DNA from 4 places in the Paenibacillus sp. PvR098 genome. Region 2 is predicted to be linked to each of the others. Evidence: riboswitches for the same ligand, from Rfam matches in the RefSeq annotation. Region 2 holds a riboswitch; each other region holds the start of a gene.
The links. Region 2 has a riboswitch for cyclic di-AMP ahead of JOE45_RS11315 (CAP domain-containing protein). Riboswitches for the same ligand answer to the same signal wherever they lie in the genome.
Positions count from the first base shown of each region.

Region 1: another riboswitch for cyclic di-AMP. It lies ahead of JOE45_RS21035 (C40 family peptidase); the one in region 2 lies ahead of JOE45_RS11315 (CAP domain-containing protein).
Region 3: another riboswitch for cyclic di-AMP. It lies ahead of JOE45_RS13010 (stalk domain-containing protein); the one in region 2 lies ahead of JOE45_RS11315 (CAP domain-containing protein).
Region 4: another riboswitch for cyclic di-AMP. It lies ahead of JOE45_RS23275 (C40 family peptidase); the one in region 2 lies ahead of JOE45_RS11315 (CAP domain-containing protein).

Region 1 is NZ_JAFIBU010000001.1:4,245,289-4,249,503, reverse strand. Features, by position in the region: gene JOE45_RS21055 (ATP-binding protein) at 1-89, shown strand, start outside; gene JOE45_RS21050 (response regulator) at 121-813, shown strand; gene JOE45_RS21045 (gamma carbonic anhydrase family protein) at 818-1,342, opposite strand; gene JOE45_RS21040 (hypothetical protein) at 1,587-1,916, opposite strand; cyclic di-AMP (ydaO/yuaA leader) riboswitch at 2,072-2,207, shown strand; gene JOE45_RS21035 (C40 family peptidase) at 2,213-2,686, shown strand; gene JOE45_RS21030 (heavy metal translocating P-type ATPase) at 2,765-4,215, opposite strand, start outside.
Region 2 is NZ_JAFIBU010000001.1:2,267,707-2,271,921, forward strand. Features, by position in the region: gene JOE45_RS11310 (trypsin-like peptidase domain-containing protein) at 1-1,460, opposite strand, end outside; gene JOE45_RS11315 (CAP domain-containing protein) at 1,624-2,277, opposite strand; cyclic di-AMP (ydaO/yuaA leader) riboswitch at 2,283-2,418, opposite strand; gene JOE45_RS11320 (spore germination protein) at 2,657-4,009, shown strand; gene JOE45_RS11325 (GerAB/ArcD/ProY family transporter) at 4,006-4,215, shown strand, end outside.
Region 3 is NZ_JAFIBU010000001.1:2,621,693-2,625,907, forward strand. Features, by position in the region: gene purK (5-(carboxyamino)imidazole ribonucleotide synthase) at 1-747, opposite strand, end outside; gene purE (5-(carboxyamino)imidazole ribonucleotide mutase) at 744-1,229, opposite strand; purine riboswitch at 1,494-1,595, opposite strand; gene JOE45_RS13005 (DUF6483 family protein) at 1,725-2,426, opposite strand; cyclic di-AMP (ydaO/yuaA leader) riboswitch at 2,583-2,735, shown strand; gene JOE45_RS13010 (stalk domain-containing protein) at 2,741-3,580, shown strand; gene JOE45_RS13015 (polysaccharide deacetylase family protein) at 3,724-4,215, shown strand, end outside.
Region 4 is NZ_JAFIBU010000001.1:42,694-46,908, reverse strand. Features, by position in the region: gene JOE45_RS00255 (hypothetical protein) at 1-121, opposite strand, end outside; gene JOE45_RS23275 (C40 family peptidase) at 869-1,756, opposite strand; cyclic di-AMP (ydaO/yuaA leader) riboswitch at 1,758-1,904, opposite strand; partial or broken gene sigK (RNA polymerase sporulation sigma factor SigK) at 2,289-2,801, opposite strand; gene JOE45_RS00235 (recombinase family protein) at 2,779-4,215, opposite strand, start outside.

The sequences.
Region 1 (4,215 bases), 2.0 Mb from region 2:
ATATCGATCATGTGCTATATGGACAAATCGATGTGTCTTCCACCCCAAATCAAGGTACCATTTTTTGGATAACTATCCCCAAGCGTTGATTGACTCCAACAAAATACAGGAGGGTTCACTTTGTTACTAAAAGCGTTGATTATTGAAGATGATCCAATGGTATCGAGCATCAATCAAAAGTATTTGAACAAAATCGATAGGGTGGAATGTATTGGCAGTGCCAGAAACGGTCAAGAAGCGATGGAGCTGATTGTAGAGCTTGCTCCGGATGTGATTCTTCTTGATATCTACATGCCTTCCATGAACGGGTTGGAGCTTCTACGTGAAATCCGCCGCCAGTTCATTGAAGTCGATGTCATTCTGATCACGGCAGCCGATCATCCCCAAATTATCGAAGAGTCCATGCGGCTTGGAATTGTAGACTACATCATTAAGCCTTTCGACTTTGAGCGCTTCCGTTCCGCACTGGAAACCTTGAAAAAAAGACATTTGCTCTTCCGTCAGCATACGAACCTCAACCAACAGCTGCTCGATTCCATATACCTCAAAGCAGATAAAAAGCATGTCAGCGATAACGAAACGGAAGTACCTAAGGGAATCGATCCGATTACGCTGCAAATGATTCGGGACTCGCTCGCCAATTCCGGCCAGCCTCTGTCCGCTCAAGACATTGCGGACCAGCTTTCGCTGTCTCGCATAACCACAAGAAAATACCTGGAATTTCTATGTGAAATCGATGAGCTTATGCTTGAATTGAAATACTCTACTAAAGGGCGTCCCACCAAGCTGTATGTTTATAACGAAAAATTGTAAGCGTTTACTCATAGGCTAATATTTTGGCTTCCAAATATCTTCGGCTCTGTCCGACATAATGCTCGGACACGAATTGAAGCATTTGCAAATCCTGCTCATTGAGCTCCCGGACGACTTTTCCTGGAGAACCCATAACCAAAACACGGGGTGGAATTTTTTTGTTTTCCGGAATTAAGGTGCCAGCGGCAATCAATGCTTGTTCTCCGATTTCTGCATGGTTCATCACAATGGAGCCCATCCCGATCAATGCCCCATCATGGATCGTACAGCCGTGCAGAATCACGTTATGACCTATGGATACCTGCTCTCCGATATGCAAAGGTACTCCGGGGTCCACATGAAGCGTGGAGCCGTCTTGGATATTCGTTCGCTCGCCGATGATGATCGGCGCGTTATCACCGCGAAGCACCGCATTGAACCATACGCTTGACTCCGCACCCATAGTAATATTTCCGATTAAATGCGCTCCCGGGGCAATGTATGCAGTAGGATTCAACTGCGGCTTATATTCGCCTAGCGAAAAGATCATCTGCGTCGTTCCTCCTTCTCTTGAGCAATATGATTAGGACTCTTCCAATTGATAACGGTTACATTTTTGATTATAGCGAATTGGATAACCGATGTGGTTTTTCGTATTCAACGTAAGATAATTCAACTTTTGTAAAGCACTTTTGTAATTTTAGTAACCCAAATAAAATGATCCGCAGCCCATGATGGATTGCAGATCATTCTTTGTGCCAACCGATCCATACGTTCACGAATTTACCCTCTTTTCACTGCGTTAAAAATATCGATATACACTTGCCCTTCTCTCTCCATAGGCTCAAATACATCCATTGGCCGCGGCGGCGGTCCGCCGATATGGTTTCCTTTGGAATCAAATTCTCCACGATATGGCCCAATTTGGTTTTATCCCCGAGCAGCACAATATTTCCCGGTTTCTCCCCGGACTGCTCTTCTTGCTCCCCTTTGTTCGATTTGGCGGCGTGATAAAATAATCCTCCTGCGGCAGCCTCCACCCCAACAATGCCTAGCACGAGCTTTCCCGTTGAACCTAAAAATCTTCTTCGACTGATCTTGGCCGCTTTTATACGTTCTATCATGATCACCCCTTAAGATAATAAGATATGTACTATTATAAACCATAGATTTGTAGGAGCTGTGAAGAATGTATGAATCAATATGATGACACAATGTTTTGAATATTTTGTGACAAGGAAGGATTTTAGCGAAATTCATCTAACTACAGAGAGTAGTTTTAAAAACAATGCCGAATTTCCTATTGGAAAACGGGGGATCCATACTCGGGTGAATTGATCTCGGATGACAGGGATCATAGGGGAACCTTCTACCAAACCCTCCAGCTAACCTCGTAGGCACCGGAAGGAGCAATATCGCTTTGAGAAAGTTGTCGTTGTTTTTGTCAGGAGCCGTGTTATTTTTTTCTATCGGAGCAGGAACCGCTTCCGCCAGTTCTTCTTTGAATGACTCTGTAGAAGATCTCCTAGGTACCCGATATCAATGGGGCGGGACATCCAAAGCAACCGGATTTGACTGCTCGGGCTTTATTATCACCGTATATGACCACTTCGGCATTGATCTGCCGCGCACTTCGAGAACACAAGCCAATGAAGGAGTATGGGTGAGTAAAAATAATCTCCGTCCTGGCGATCTGGTATTTTTTAATATTAACGGCAAAAACATTTCACATGCAGGCATATATGTGGGTAACGGCAAATTCGCTCACTCCGCCAGCAAAAAAGGGGTTAGCATCAGCAAATTGAGCGAGTCTTATTATGACCAACGCTATTTTACCGCCCGTAGGGTTGTCTCGGACAACCAATATCAACATATGATGGCTAATTCGAAATAAACGTTCACTGTAAAACGGAAAGCCCCAAAACACCTGTGTTTTAAAAGGTGCTTTGGGGCTTTGGAATCTTTTGGCCGATTATACTTTGACTCGTTGCAAACGCAGTGCATTAAGAACAACAGATACCGAGCTTAAGGCCATGGCTGCACCAGCGACCCAAGGAGCTAATAGACCTATGGCTGCAATGGGGATACCCAGCGTATTGTAAGCGAGAGCCCAGAACAAATTTTGCCGGATGTTGGCCATCGTTTTTCTGCTCATTGCCATCGCGTCCGCTATACTGTTCAAATCACCGCGCATGAGAGTGACATCCGCCGCTTCCATAGCCACGTCCGTCCCTGTTCCGATGGCCATTCCGATGTCTGCAACCGCGAGCGCCGGTGCATCATTGATACCGTCCCCGACCATAGCCACCTTCCTGCCTTGATCCTGAAGCTTCTTCACTTCCTGTGCTTTCCCTTCGGGCAGCACTTCCGCCAATACATGATCTATCCCTACCTGCTTCGCAATCGCGTTAGCCGTACGCTCATTGTCGCCGGTAATCATAATCACCTGAATTCCCATTTGCTTTAATCGGGCGACCGCTTCTTTAGACGTCTCCTTAACCGTATCCGCCACAGCAACAAGCCCCGCATACTGCCGATCAACGGAAACGAGCATCGCCGTTTTGCCTGACTGCTCCAGCTTCACCATCGTTTCCAACACCGGTTCGATCGAAACATCGTATTTAGCCATCAGCTTTCGGGTTCCCGCCAATACTTCTTTGCCTTCCACTACGGCTCGAATACCGTAACCGGGAATCGCTTCGAACTCATCGGTCTCGGAGAAAGAGATCCCTTTGGCTGCAATACCCGAAACGATGGCCTCAGCAAGCGGATGCTCGGAATTTTTCTCGGCGGCTCCCACCAGCTTCAAGAAGGTCATTTCATCGATGCCTGCTGGAATCACATCTGTAAGCTCCGGTTTGCCATGTGTCACCGTACCTGTTTTATCCAGAACAATGGTCTCAATCCGATGCGTCGACTCCAAATGCTCTCCGCCCTTGAACAAAATCCCAAGCTCAGCTGCGCGGCCGGAACCGGCCATAATAGACGTAGGCGTTGCGAGTCCGAGCGCACAAGGACAAGCAATCACCAGTACCGCAATGGCTTTCTCCAATGCCCCGGCAAAGTTCCCAGGTTCCACCCAAAGGTACCAAACAACGAAAGCGATGATCGCAATTCCGACAACAATCGGAACAAAAATACCGGAGATGACGTCTGCCACACGCTGAATCGGCGCCTTTGAGCCCTGCGCTTCCTCCACCACTTTAATGATTTGAGCGAGCGCTGTTTCCTTGCCGACCCGCGTTGCTTTAATTTGAAGCATACCGTTTTTGTTCATTGTTGCTCCGATTACACGGTCCCCTGCTCTTTTTTCAACGGGAAGGCTTTCTCCCGTAAGCATCGATTCATCTACGGACGATATCCCCTCGATCACTTCACCGTCAACCGGCACTTTTTCACCGGGCTTTACCAATACCATATCGC
Region 2 (4,215 bases):
TTGAATCTATTTAAGTAATTTTCTTCCTTCTCTACTGCCAGAATGAGGTAGAAGATGTGATCTTCCTTCTGATAAGCTCTGGCCTCGTAGTACTCGCCGTACTCGCTTTTAGCCACAAGCTTGGCATAGGGCTGCAGTTTCTCATTGATATACCGTTTCTCCAATACCGTATCGCCGGTATGCTGCGTGAGCTTGAGAAGCAGTCCTTGTGGAGACAGATCCTTGCTTTGCTTTTCATCAATCGAAATACGGATTGCGAATTCCCCTTTAGCGTCTCCGAAGATGACGTTGTTCCCATCCTCGGACTGATCGAATTTGATCAATCCCGCCGGATACTTCATCGACCAGCCGAAGTGGCTGTCACCGATCCGGATTTTACCTTGGTCGGCATCAATGGACGTGCCTTCGGCATCCTGTATCAGTGTGGTAGCCGTAGAGCGGTCTTCCCCTAACACAACGTCGAGATCTTTTGTTTGACTGCCTGATTGTAGAGCAAGACGTATGCTTTGACCGGGCAGATATTTCTTTAATGCTTCATTATATTCCACCAGATTGCGGGTGTTGACGGAGTCGATGGAGAGAAGAATATCACCCTGCTTGACCCCTGCCTTCGCCGCGGGCGAATCCGGATCGACATAGGTGACCTCCAAACCGCTCGCCGATGGAAGTCCGACCACCGCTTCCCAGCTTTCTCCGAGCTCCAACCCGAGATAAGGCCGCTTCACTTTACCGTACTTGAAAAAGTGATTGAGTACATGCTGTACCGTATCGACGGGAATCGCAAAGCCTAAGCTGTCCACACCGAACTCGACATATTTTAATGTATTGATTCCGATGACTTCGCCTTTCATATTCACCAGAGCTCCCCCGCTGTTGCCAGGGTTGATAGCCGCGTCCGTCTGGATGAGCTGGTACTTCGATTGGACGGAACGCTCCATCCCGCTGACGATGCCTGAGGTGACCGAGTTCCTTAACGCAAAGGACAACGGAGTGCCGATGGCCATAACGGATTCGCCGACGCGAATATTTGAAGGCTTCGCGAATTTAGCTGCGGTTAACCCGGAAGCATCGATTTTGACCAAAGCCAGATCGCTTTCCTCATCATAATGGGTTGTTTTCCCAGGGAACGATTTGCCGTCGGAGGTGACGACGATAATATTGCGCATATCCTTCACTACATGCGCATTGGTTAATATGTATCCTTCGCTGCGAACAATAACCCCGGTCCCGTGAGCGAGGTGATAACGGCTTTGCTCCCATACCCTTTTGCTTTCGCTCGGCTTGCCAATGATCGCTACGACGGAGGACGTTGTTTGTTGTACGACCGCCGGGATCGAGTCTTGGCCCTGCACTTGAGCCGATGCCGTATATGCGCCGGGAACGATTAGCGAACCAACAAACAGAGCCGAAGCAGACACCTTTAAGACCCATCTTTTCAAACGGTTGACTTGCTTCATCATTATTTTCTCCCCACCATTAGTTTCCATATCAACTAAAATCTATCATATGCAGCTGAGGGCAGCAACAGAAATTTAAGTTTCTATGCTATTATTTTTGTTCCCTAATGAAGGACCTAGAAACGCCAAAAGACCGTCCGAAGACGGCCTTTCCTCATGTACTGAATTAATTTTTAATAAATAGCTGTACCCACACGCCATTGTAATAAGCCACGCCAATTTTGTTGAAGTTCGGGCTCATGATGTTTTGACGGTGTCCCGGACTGTTCATCCATGCATTCATCACTTCTTGCGGCGTACGCTGTCCTTTGGCAATATTCTCGCCGGCATAAGAATAACGGATGCCATATGAACGCATCATATCAAACGGAGAACCGTAGGTCGGAGATGTATGGTCAAAATAGCCGTTGTTATACATGTCCTTCGCCTTATCCAAAGCCACCTTCGTCAATGCGCTGTCGCTAGCGAGTGGCTGCAAACCTGCTTTCGCACGTTCCTGGTTCACCAAACTCACCACTTGGCTGGCATAAGAGGACTGTGTCGTGCTCCCTGTTCCTTGCTGCGAGCCGGAACCTGTCCCTATACCCGCCGCCTTGCCAGGAATATTCAGCACTATTCCAGGCCATATTATATTTGGATTAGCCACTTGCGGATTCGCCGCGATAAGAGATGCCAGACTAACCCCGTATTTTTGTGAGATCTTCCACATCGTATCGTTACCGGATACCGAATACGACGGAGCAGCCGAAACCACGCCTGCGCTGATGATCGGGCCAAGTGCCAAAACGCCTGTCAAAACCAATTTTTTAAAACCTTTCACTGTATTCCTCTCCTTTGTAGGGCCTGCGAGGTTAGCTGACGGATTCGGGTCAAAGAGCAATCACCCGGCCACAGCTTGTGGCTTCACCCCAAGTTCATAGGTTCCCCCGCGCTTTAGTATAAACTTCGGCCTTGTATGATTCGCGTTCCCTTAAAAGGAACGGTAACCATTGTAGCATGGATACCATGCGGTTTCATGGCACAAAGTTTACCAATGAATTTATGCAAGCGTTTTTTCTAATCAGTTTTATATAAGCTCTTCGCCTATCAATTACCCATCAATTCAGTTAAAAAACAAAACCATTTTATATCCATAATTTTACGATTGTAATCGGGATATACTACCTTCATCTATTCGAGATGAGGGGAGCACTCTAAAGATGACTACCGCATCAGACTCTTTATCCCAACTGAAAAAGCAGCTCGAAACGTCACAAGATCTTAAATCGGAGAGGCTCCAAAACGGATATTTGGAAATTGATCTGATCTATTTTTCTTCTTTATGTAATCCCAGCATTCTAAAGAAAAGCATTTCCGATCCGTTTCAGGAATGCACAACGGTTGAGGAGTTTCGTAACGTTCTTCGTTCCACACTTTCATGCAATACGCTGAATCCCTCGGAAAAGCTTCTGACAAAAATGCTCGGCGGATTTGTCGGAGTCTTTTTCCTCGAAGAAGTATACGTTCTCTATGCCAATAAACCAACATCAGAACAACCTTTAGAGGCAAAAGCCGAATCTACCCTTCAAGGACCTCAAACCGCGCTTAGCGAGAATATCGACACCAATATCAAAATCATCAGAGAGCGATACCCTTCACCTGCGCTAATTGCTGAAGGAACAACCGTTGGCAAACTTTCACAAACGAAACTGTCTATTCTTTATGACGATCAATTCGTAAACAAGACCGTTCTTGAGAAATTAAAGAAAAATATCGATCAAATTCAAGCGGACATTGTGCAGGCGTTAGGTCAGCTTGAAGCCCTTTTTACGGAACAAAAATACCGTCTGTTTCCAATCACCATTCTCACGGAAAGACCGGACCGCATTGTGCTCGGTTTAGCTCAAGGCAAAATCGTCATATTGATGCAAGGAACACCTTTTGCGATTATCGCTCCTGCCGTATTTTTTGATTTTATGACGGCAATGGACGATTTGTATCAAACATTTTGGGTGTCTCGTGCCATGGTTGCTCTTCGTTATGTCGCTTTATTCCTTACCATTACCCTTCCGGCCGCATATATCGCCATTGTTTCCTATAACCCGGAAATATTTCGCGTTCAATTCTCCTTATCAATTGCGGGAAGCCGCGCGGCGGTTCCCTATCCGTCGTATGTCGAGGTTACTATTATGCTATTCATGATTGAAGCTTTGATTGAAGCGAGCATCCGTTTGCCACGATATATCGGTTCCACTGCGACGACGGTCGGGGGGCTGATCCTGGGTCAGGCGGCCCAGCAAGCCGGAATTGTAAGCAGCATCATGATCATTATTACTTCCGTCGTAGCCATAGCCAATTTTGTCATACCGATCAACGCGATGAGCTTTGCCTTTCGTGTTGTTAAATATCCTTTAATTATGATGGCTACGTTCTTTGGCATGTATGGCTTGGTATCGGGGTTATTCTGTTTTCTGATGTATTTGTCGAACCTGCAAAGCTTTGGAGAGCCATATTTTCGCATGTTTATAGGGGAAAAGGAAGTATCCGGTTATAAGGAAGGAGATACATATTGAGCCGTTATTTTTTTTACCCCGTCGTATTGACTATGCTGATCAATACGATCTTTTACATCCCCAGGATCATGATCGAGGAGAGATTTAATGGAGCTTTTATGGGGATTCTGATCAGCATCCCCATCGGGAGCTTAATGGCTTATTTGTTTGTAAACGCTATGAGCAAATTCCCGGGATTAGGTCTGCCTGAAATTTTAGAGCGCAAT
Region 3 (4,215 bases), 350 kb from region 2:
GGCTTCCTTCAGCACAGCTTCCGGCGCGCGCGCCGGGACAATGGACAGATGCAATATGTTGTTCACATGCACGTTCTCCGCAGCAGGGAATACCTTTACTTCCCCCCGCGGGCTTCTGGCTGCAATGACGGATATTTCTTTATCGAAACGGATGAACTGCTCCAACACCAGCTCCGTCTTCGCCTTGCTCAAAGTATCATAGGCATCCTGTACCTCTTCCAACGAGCGAATGACCCATTGGCCTTTACCGTCGTAGCCGCCAGTCGCCGTTTTGAGCACGCAGGGCGTTCCGAATCTCAGTACCGCTTCACGGAGTTCCACTACGCTTCGGATCTCGGCATATGGCGCTACCTTGACTCCTGCCGATTCAATCGCCCGTTTCTCGCGCAGGCGATGCTGCGTGGTGTAGAGCAGCTTGCTGCCCTGCGGCACGTACGATTCCGCCATCAACAGAGAAGTTACTTCCGCGTCTACATTCTCGAATTCATACGTGATGACATCCGCCTGCTGCGCTAGCTGCCTCGCTGCCGCCGCATCATGATATTCTGCGACGATCTGTTGATCGGCTACCTGCCCGCAGGGCGCATCAGGTATGGGATCCAGCGTTACAAAACGGTAACCCATCGCGCGTCCGGCTAAAGCCAGCATCCGGCCAAGCTGACCGCCCCCAAGGATACCGATCGTTGCACCCGGAGCATACACGCGATTTGGATCGTATGCCTTGCTGGCCACTTTTTCTTGCGTCATTCCAGCACGCTCTTTTCCATTACCGTCTCTGCGATACGCTCCCGCCTTTGCGTCACTTTCCGCCGCAGCTCCGGATCAAACGCTCCCAGGATCTGTGCTGCGAGAAGTCCGGCATTCGTTGCTCCTGCATGGCCGATCGCCACCGTCGCCACGGGAACGCCACCCGGCATCTGCACGATCGACAGCAGTGAATCCAGGCCGTTCAGCGTGGAGGTTTTGACTGGAACGCCGATGACCGGAAGCACCGTTTTCGCCGCCACCATACCCGGCAGATGCGCAGCTCCTCCCGCCCCGGCGATAATGACCTTCAGCCCCCGCTCTTCCGCTGACGCCGCATATTCAAACATCAGGTCAGGCGTACGATGTGCTGAAACGACCTTTTTCTCATAAGGTACACCCAGTTCCTCCAGCATATCGCATGCATGCTTCATCGTTTCCCAGTCGGACTGGCTGCCCATAATGACTCCTACAAGAACTGACATCCGTAAACCTCCATGTCGTTATCATCAATGTTATATAAGAAAACCTTTAACGAGGCCATTCATGGATGAGCGACCGCGATTCAAAGGTAGGTTTTCTTGTGATAAAGAAATTGTTCAGCTCTGCTGAAAATATATACTTTCTTTATCGTAAAAAACAAAACGCCCTTTAGATAGATACTGAACCACTTACGCACAGTCTATCGGCAGGACGACAAGAACACCCACAAGCGCAAGCTAAGGCCATGCACCAATGTGCTGACCTTCTAAAAACTAACGCTCACTCGTAGTCCAAAAATTTAAGGTTTTCGGGTAGAAACTTTCGGGCCTTATTCCCGACGATATACGAGATTATTCGACTTTTTCACTATCTATTTTCCATTCTTCTTACGTTTTCAGTTTAACAGGCTTTAACACCCCATGTCAACTATGAAAGACGAACATTCTTTAAAAAGACACAAATAATAGTTCGCATTTCAAACCCTATTCACTGGAATATTACCTGATATTTACATATTTTATTTTTATATTCTTTAGTTCATCGAGCCCTTCTTCCACTTCTATCTTCGTTAGGTTACCAGCATTAAGCTGCTCTACTTCGACAGACAGCCAGCGCTCATACATACGAATCCCTTCATCTAAGACTGCCGCCAGTTCCTCCGTGCGCTGCTCTTCCTCTTGTAATTCCTCCAATAAATGAAATAATACATCCTCGCTTTTTCCGTATTGTCCATGGTCGTCATAATAAAAAACCAGCTTATGCAGCGTGTCCATCGACATGGGGGCGCGGCCTATAACTTGAAGTGACGTATCAATTCGTGCTTGAAACAGTTCCGCCAGCTCCCCTCGGGAATCCATTTCTCTAGCGAAGAGCAGAATCTCAAGCACCTTCAAGCCAGCTTTCCGCGCCTCAGCCGTATGACCGCTCTCTTCGTGTGCAGCGGCCTGGGCATTCAGCATATCCCCTAGGGCCAGCACTTTTCCTTGATCGATATCTCCATCCTTTGAAAGCAAAGCGAGTAAATCTTTAGTAGATAATGCGTGTACCAGCTTTGAGTTTAGTCCTAACAATTGACGCATCGCCTGATTTAACAATTCGAGCGCTTCCTGCAATCGATGATTATTCCTCGCAAACATCACCTTATGCAGCACTTCCGTCGTCTGCTCAATCAATCGCATGAGATAGTCGCGTCTATACATGGGATCCTCCCCCCTCCATGGTGTCCATATCGTTCATTTTATTGTACAGGATTATCCCACCTGAGGAAAATTTCCGGACTACGGGCTAGAAGCATTTCCATTATCGGGTAATCATTGGATGATTTTATGCATTGAACCTGAAATCATCCTATGTTAAATTTTTAAAAGCCGAATCGTATAGCCTATTTTGTGTACGTACGGGGGACTGAGCAATTGGGGTGAATGCTTGCAGGCATGACTGCTGCGCGCTAGGGAACAACCTCTTCCCGAACCCGACAACTAACCTCGGAGGCATGAACAGGAGGAATACAATAATGAAGTTCCGATTTAGAAACATGCTTCTCGCGTGCGTCTTTGCCGTACCAGCCGTGATTCAGGTATCCTCGCCCGCGCATGCAGAAAAACCTGTGCGTGTGGCCCACGATGTCAAGGTACAGGTGAATGAAAAGCTGGTGGCATTCCCGGATGCACAGCCTTTCGTGGATGAGAATCATAAGCTCCAAGTCCCTGCAAGAGCGGTTACGGACAAGCTCGGGTACAAGCTCCACTGGAAACAAGACGGTTCCCAATTCACCATTACAATGAAGAACGCTGACAAAACCGTTTCGTTCACTACAGGTGATCCTATCATTACCGTCAATGGAAAACCGACCCGAATTAAAGACACTGCCAAGTTTGTAGATGGGCGTGTCTACGTCCCCTTTCGACTGATTTCCGATTCCTTCGGCATCAAAACACAGTGGGACAAAGTTAACCGGATTGCGATACTGAGCGCAGATGGACAATACCATGCGCCCGCTTGGTATAGATCAGTGAACTCTGTGATGAATTACTCCAAAATGATTGAAGCCAAAGCGACGGCATACACCGCATCTGCAGATGAGAACGGCGGTTATGCAGGGCTGGACTATATGGGCAACGCGCTTCGGCTGGGTACTATTGCTGTGGACCCGTCCGTCATTCCGCTCGGATCTAAGGTGTATGTGGAGGGTTACACGTATGACGGTCTTCCTGCCGGCGGGATGTACGCTATGGCAACCGATACGGGTGGTGCCGTAAAAGGTAACCGCATTGATATTTTCCTGCCCGAGAGCAAGAGCGAAGCAAGAACGTTCGGTATTCAGCAAGTGAAAGTATATGTTGTAGGTTCCTGATATTATTTGTTTCTCATCCATTATCAAAAGCAGTCGTCTCAGCTGAGGCGACTGCTTTTTTTTGGCTGCCGAACTCGCCGTATACTTTGGGTCGGAAGGCCAAACCCTAAGTTTGGTCAGGTCAGAACGGAGGTGGAAATTTCATGCGTCGTCGAATTCGTATGCTTATGCTTTGCTTGGTGTTCACTTTTCTTACCGGTGCCGCTGCTCCCCAGAACAGTGAAGTCGTATGGAACGTAGAAACGGACCAGAAGCTGATCGCCCTAACCTTTGATGACGGACCCAACCCCGTGTTTACGCCGCAAATTTTGGATTTATTAAACCAGTACGGAGCTAAAGCGACTTTTTTCGTGATCGGCAAACGCGTGCAGATGTATCCGGTTATCGCCATTCGTGAAGTGAACGAGGGACACGAAATCGCCAACCACACCTTTGACCATCATTATTTGAAAAATTACCCTCCGGAACGTCTCGTAGAAGAGATTCGCCAAACGCAGGAGGTAATCTTTGATATAACCGAACAAATGCCGCATGTTTTTCGCCCTCCCGGAGGCTTTTATAACGATGCGCTGCTGCACTCCGTGAAGGAGGATAAGCTGACGGTGGTCATGTGGTCTTGGTATCAGGATACTAAG
Region 4 (4,215 bases), 2.2 Mb from region 2:
GCATATTAACAAAATCTTCAGGAGTTTTGTCAGATTCCAGAAACAGCATGTCAAACTCCTTCTCCGTTAAAACTCCCCTTTGAAACAGCAAATACAATAGCGGTTTTACCATATCGTTCATCCAAACTCCTCCTATGTCAAAGAAATTTACTAAGATCTCAGTATTGTAATAACATTATATTCGAATTTTTCAATCTTATACTAAAATTGCGCCGGTTGGCAGACATCTCCTTAATAAAGCAGGCTCCGGAGCGGAGCCCTTTTCAACTGAGCTTCTACGACCGAGAACCATATGATGGTGTGTGGATCTTGCTTTCTATGTAGCCAAACTAATTTATGGAGATGCCAACACCATTTCTCTTCACTTCGGTTAAAATTAAAAAACTTGGTAAAACAACAATTTTAAGAGTAGCATGGATCAACTTCGATTAGCTAAAAACTAATTTTGCTTCTCCATCCCTGCTGAAATAGACTAAGGTCAACTAAATTTTGAAAGGGAGAAATTCTTGAATCCGGTTATTGGTCTAGAACATATCAAAAGATTCTTCATGCCAATTCGAAATCACCTTGTTCAACCAGACTGTAGAAATCCTCTTTGACTTCGTTCAGTTGCTTGATAAACGGTCTGAGTTCGTCGGCCGAAGCCCAAAGATTTTATTGAAGAAAACGCTCGGGACTTAATCTTTAGTCATGCTGCGTTCGAGTACTAAGTGGTATAGATAAATCTCTCTCTATCGGTATCATCCCACAACAAATTCCTTGAATTTACTGTGGTGGATTTTGACATATAAAGAAGGCTGTCGAGACTTTCTCGACAGCCTAAAACTGTCCATTCGGACAGATTATCTATATTTTATTACATATTGAATTACACAACTCGCTTTGACCCTACAAATTTAGACCCCCAATAGAAACTACTGAGAGAATCAACCTTTACACCACTGTTCGTAGCGGAAATAAACGAATTGTTTCCGACATAGATACCGACGTGAGAAACTTTCTTTCCCGTTTCAGAGAAAAAAACCAAATCCCCGTTTTTAGGTGCTGTTACCCAAGTGCCCACAGTAGCCATTTGCGCGGACGTTCTTGGCAGGTTTACGCCATTTGGGGAATAAACGTATTTCATAAAGCCTGAGCAGTCAAAGCCATTTGGTGTCAAGCCACCCCAAAGATAAGCAGTGCCTATATACTTTTTGGCATCCTGTACGATTTTGTCGCCCACGGTACTAACAGGGGCGGGGGCAGGGGCAGGGGCAGGAGCCGTGACTGCGGGCCGGTGCCAAGCAGGAGCATGATTTTTGCCATCTTTACTAATGATGGCACCAAAATTATTTTTGTCCCACTGAACGCGGAATCCAAACAACTCACTCACGAATCGGAGTGGAACATAAACGCGCCCTTCCTGGAATACCGCTTTCGTGCCGAAACTCTGTTTCTGGCCGTTTACGACAGCTTCCGATGACCCAGATAAGAGAACCACCGATTTCTCTGGCCCTTCAATTGTTACTTTCACCTGCTGTCCATTCTTGTCTGAACTTATTTTATACCCTAGTTCTTCGGAAATGAAACGGACGGGCACCATCGTGTTTTGGTTTTTATCAATGAAAGGTTGCGCATCGGGAAACCTAATGAGCTTATCATCGACTTGAACCCGAACATTATAGTTGTACGTAGCGGCATGGGTTGAAGGGGTTGGAAAGATACCGGACAACAAAATTGTGCTCGACAATACAAGCACGGTACTAATTTTCTTCAAATCTTTTCCTCCATTGAGCCTCCGAGGTTAGTTGACGGGTTCGGGAAGAGGGTTCCCTGGTCTGCCTTAATAAATCAAACGTTCACCCCAATAAAAAATCCCCCGTACTAATGAATTCTATATTCATTAGATTCGGCAAAAAGTTTTGTCACACAATTATAAATTTATCATATTCGATACTAGCAGATATACCCAACCATTGACGAAATTCCGAACTATTTGTCGAATTTAATTTCTATTTTCATATAATTACCTTTTTTTGTGTGCTTTTTATGCGAAAAACTTGTTTTCCTTTGAAACATTAGACAGAACTGAAAAAACGCAAAAAAAGCGGCTGCACTAAGAATGCACGACCACCGTGTATGATTGACATTATGGGGCTGCCGACAAAACGAGCGAGCTCGAATTGGACTTTATCTAAAAATGTGTATGATGTTACTATGTTACGTACGCCCTAGCACCATACAACACTACTTGTCCATCAATAAACAACTTCATGGCCCACTAAATAGCAGGCCACTGCATAAGGAAGCTATCTTTTCTGTTTATAAAACTCATGATACAGCTTCATTAACGCACGCTTCTCGATCCGCGATACATACGAACGCGATATGCCCAGCTCCTTCGCAATTTCGCGCTGCGTACGCTCTTCTCCTCCCGCCTCAAGTCCAAAACGGCCAACGACCACCTCCCGCTCCCGTCCGTCTAAAATATCCAGGTTGCGGTATATTTTCGATTTTTCAATCTTCAACTGTACCTTATCCACGACGTCATCGGCTTCCGTTCCGAGAATGTCAATCAATGTAATTTCATTTCCTTCTTTATCCGTACCAATCGGGTCATGAAGCGATACGTCTTTGCGGGTCTTTTTCAACGAACGCAGATGCATCAGGATCTCATTCTCAATACACCTAGCCGCGAACGTAGCCAATTTGGTTCCTTTATCCGGAGAAAACGATTCGATCGCTTTGATTAACCCTATCGTGCCAATAGAAATGAGATCTTCTAAGTCCTCTCCTGTATTATCGAATTTCTTGAGGTTGTGTTCGAACTCCTATGTCATTCTTTTGCTGCATAAGCTTGTCAAATGCCCCTACGGACATAATGACGAGCTCAGGCTTCTCTAGATCATTACTTTCAAAGCGTAATATGATTTCGTTGAAGAACATTTCGATAATATGTCGCTTGAATTGAAAAGTCAGCTTTTCTGGTTCCTTGAGCCTTTCTTGAATGTGATTGATGAAGCTCATTAATTTATCTAAAGTATGTTCATCATTATGGATCGTCTGTATTTGAATACTGTAATGGTTTAGTTCTTGTTTGAGTTTAATGACAGTGTCATTCAATCGTTTTAAGTCAGTTATCATTTCTTCTTCCGAGATCACATCGCGCCAGAACATGAGTTTTACCTTTTCCTTCTCTTTATATCTTTGCTCGATTTCCCGCTCCAAGGTTTGAACACGAAGCTGAAGCTCCTGAGCTCCACCTTTCGATGTTTGATCGATTTGTTTTAGATAATGCTCCGGCTCACTGACAAGTGCAACAACCTGGTTCCACATATAATCTTCGAGCAGTTCGGCTCGTAATGATTGGCTAGGACATCTTTTCACCCCAGGTCCATACTTTTTTGGAGCAAGATTTGGGCATCGATAACACCGGTACTTCATTCTTTTGCCCGTCTCCTTATCAAGGCTGCCAGAGTATGTTGTTGCATCCCAAGTCCTTCCGCAATGACCGCATTTTAATAATGATTTGAGTAAGAATTCGTATGTTTGATTACCAACATGTTTATTTGTTATGTTTCTCTCTTTTTGCTTTTGTGCTAAATGAAACAAAGGCTGATCAATAACGGGTGACACGGGTACATGTAACCAATCTTCCTCTTCACGCAAACTTAGGGTCCGTTTGGGATTCCCAGATTTCGTTGTTTGACCTTTGACTTTTTTAGATTGTCTGCGATTATAATAATAGTTTCCTATGTAGATCTCAGAAGATAAAATTCTGCCTATACTGGAAGCGCTCCAATTCTTTGATTCGCCCCTCTTGGGCATCACACCACACTTTATCAATCGCTCGCCTATCTCCCTTGTCGTTAAATTTTCATAAATGTACCACTCATAAATCATCTTCACGTATTGTGCCTCATGCGTATTTATAATGAGCTGCCCATTCTCATCTTTGTCATAACCAAAGGGCGCGACACGCATAGGCATAATCTTTTTCAGTTCTCGTACCGCGCGTTCTCTACCCCTTACTGTCCTTTTCCGTATGAGGGCAAGTTCATAGCTAGCAATAGCAGATATAATGTTGAAAAAAAGGATACCTTCAGGAGATTTCTCAAACTCCGTATCCGTAAAAAAAATCTCAGCCCCACTTTTCTCAAATTCGCGAACCACAATTAACTTATCCGTAAGGTCACGGCTTAGACGGTCCGGGTGGGTACAAATAACGTGTGAGAT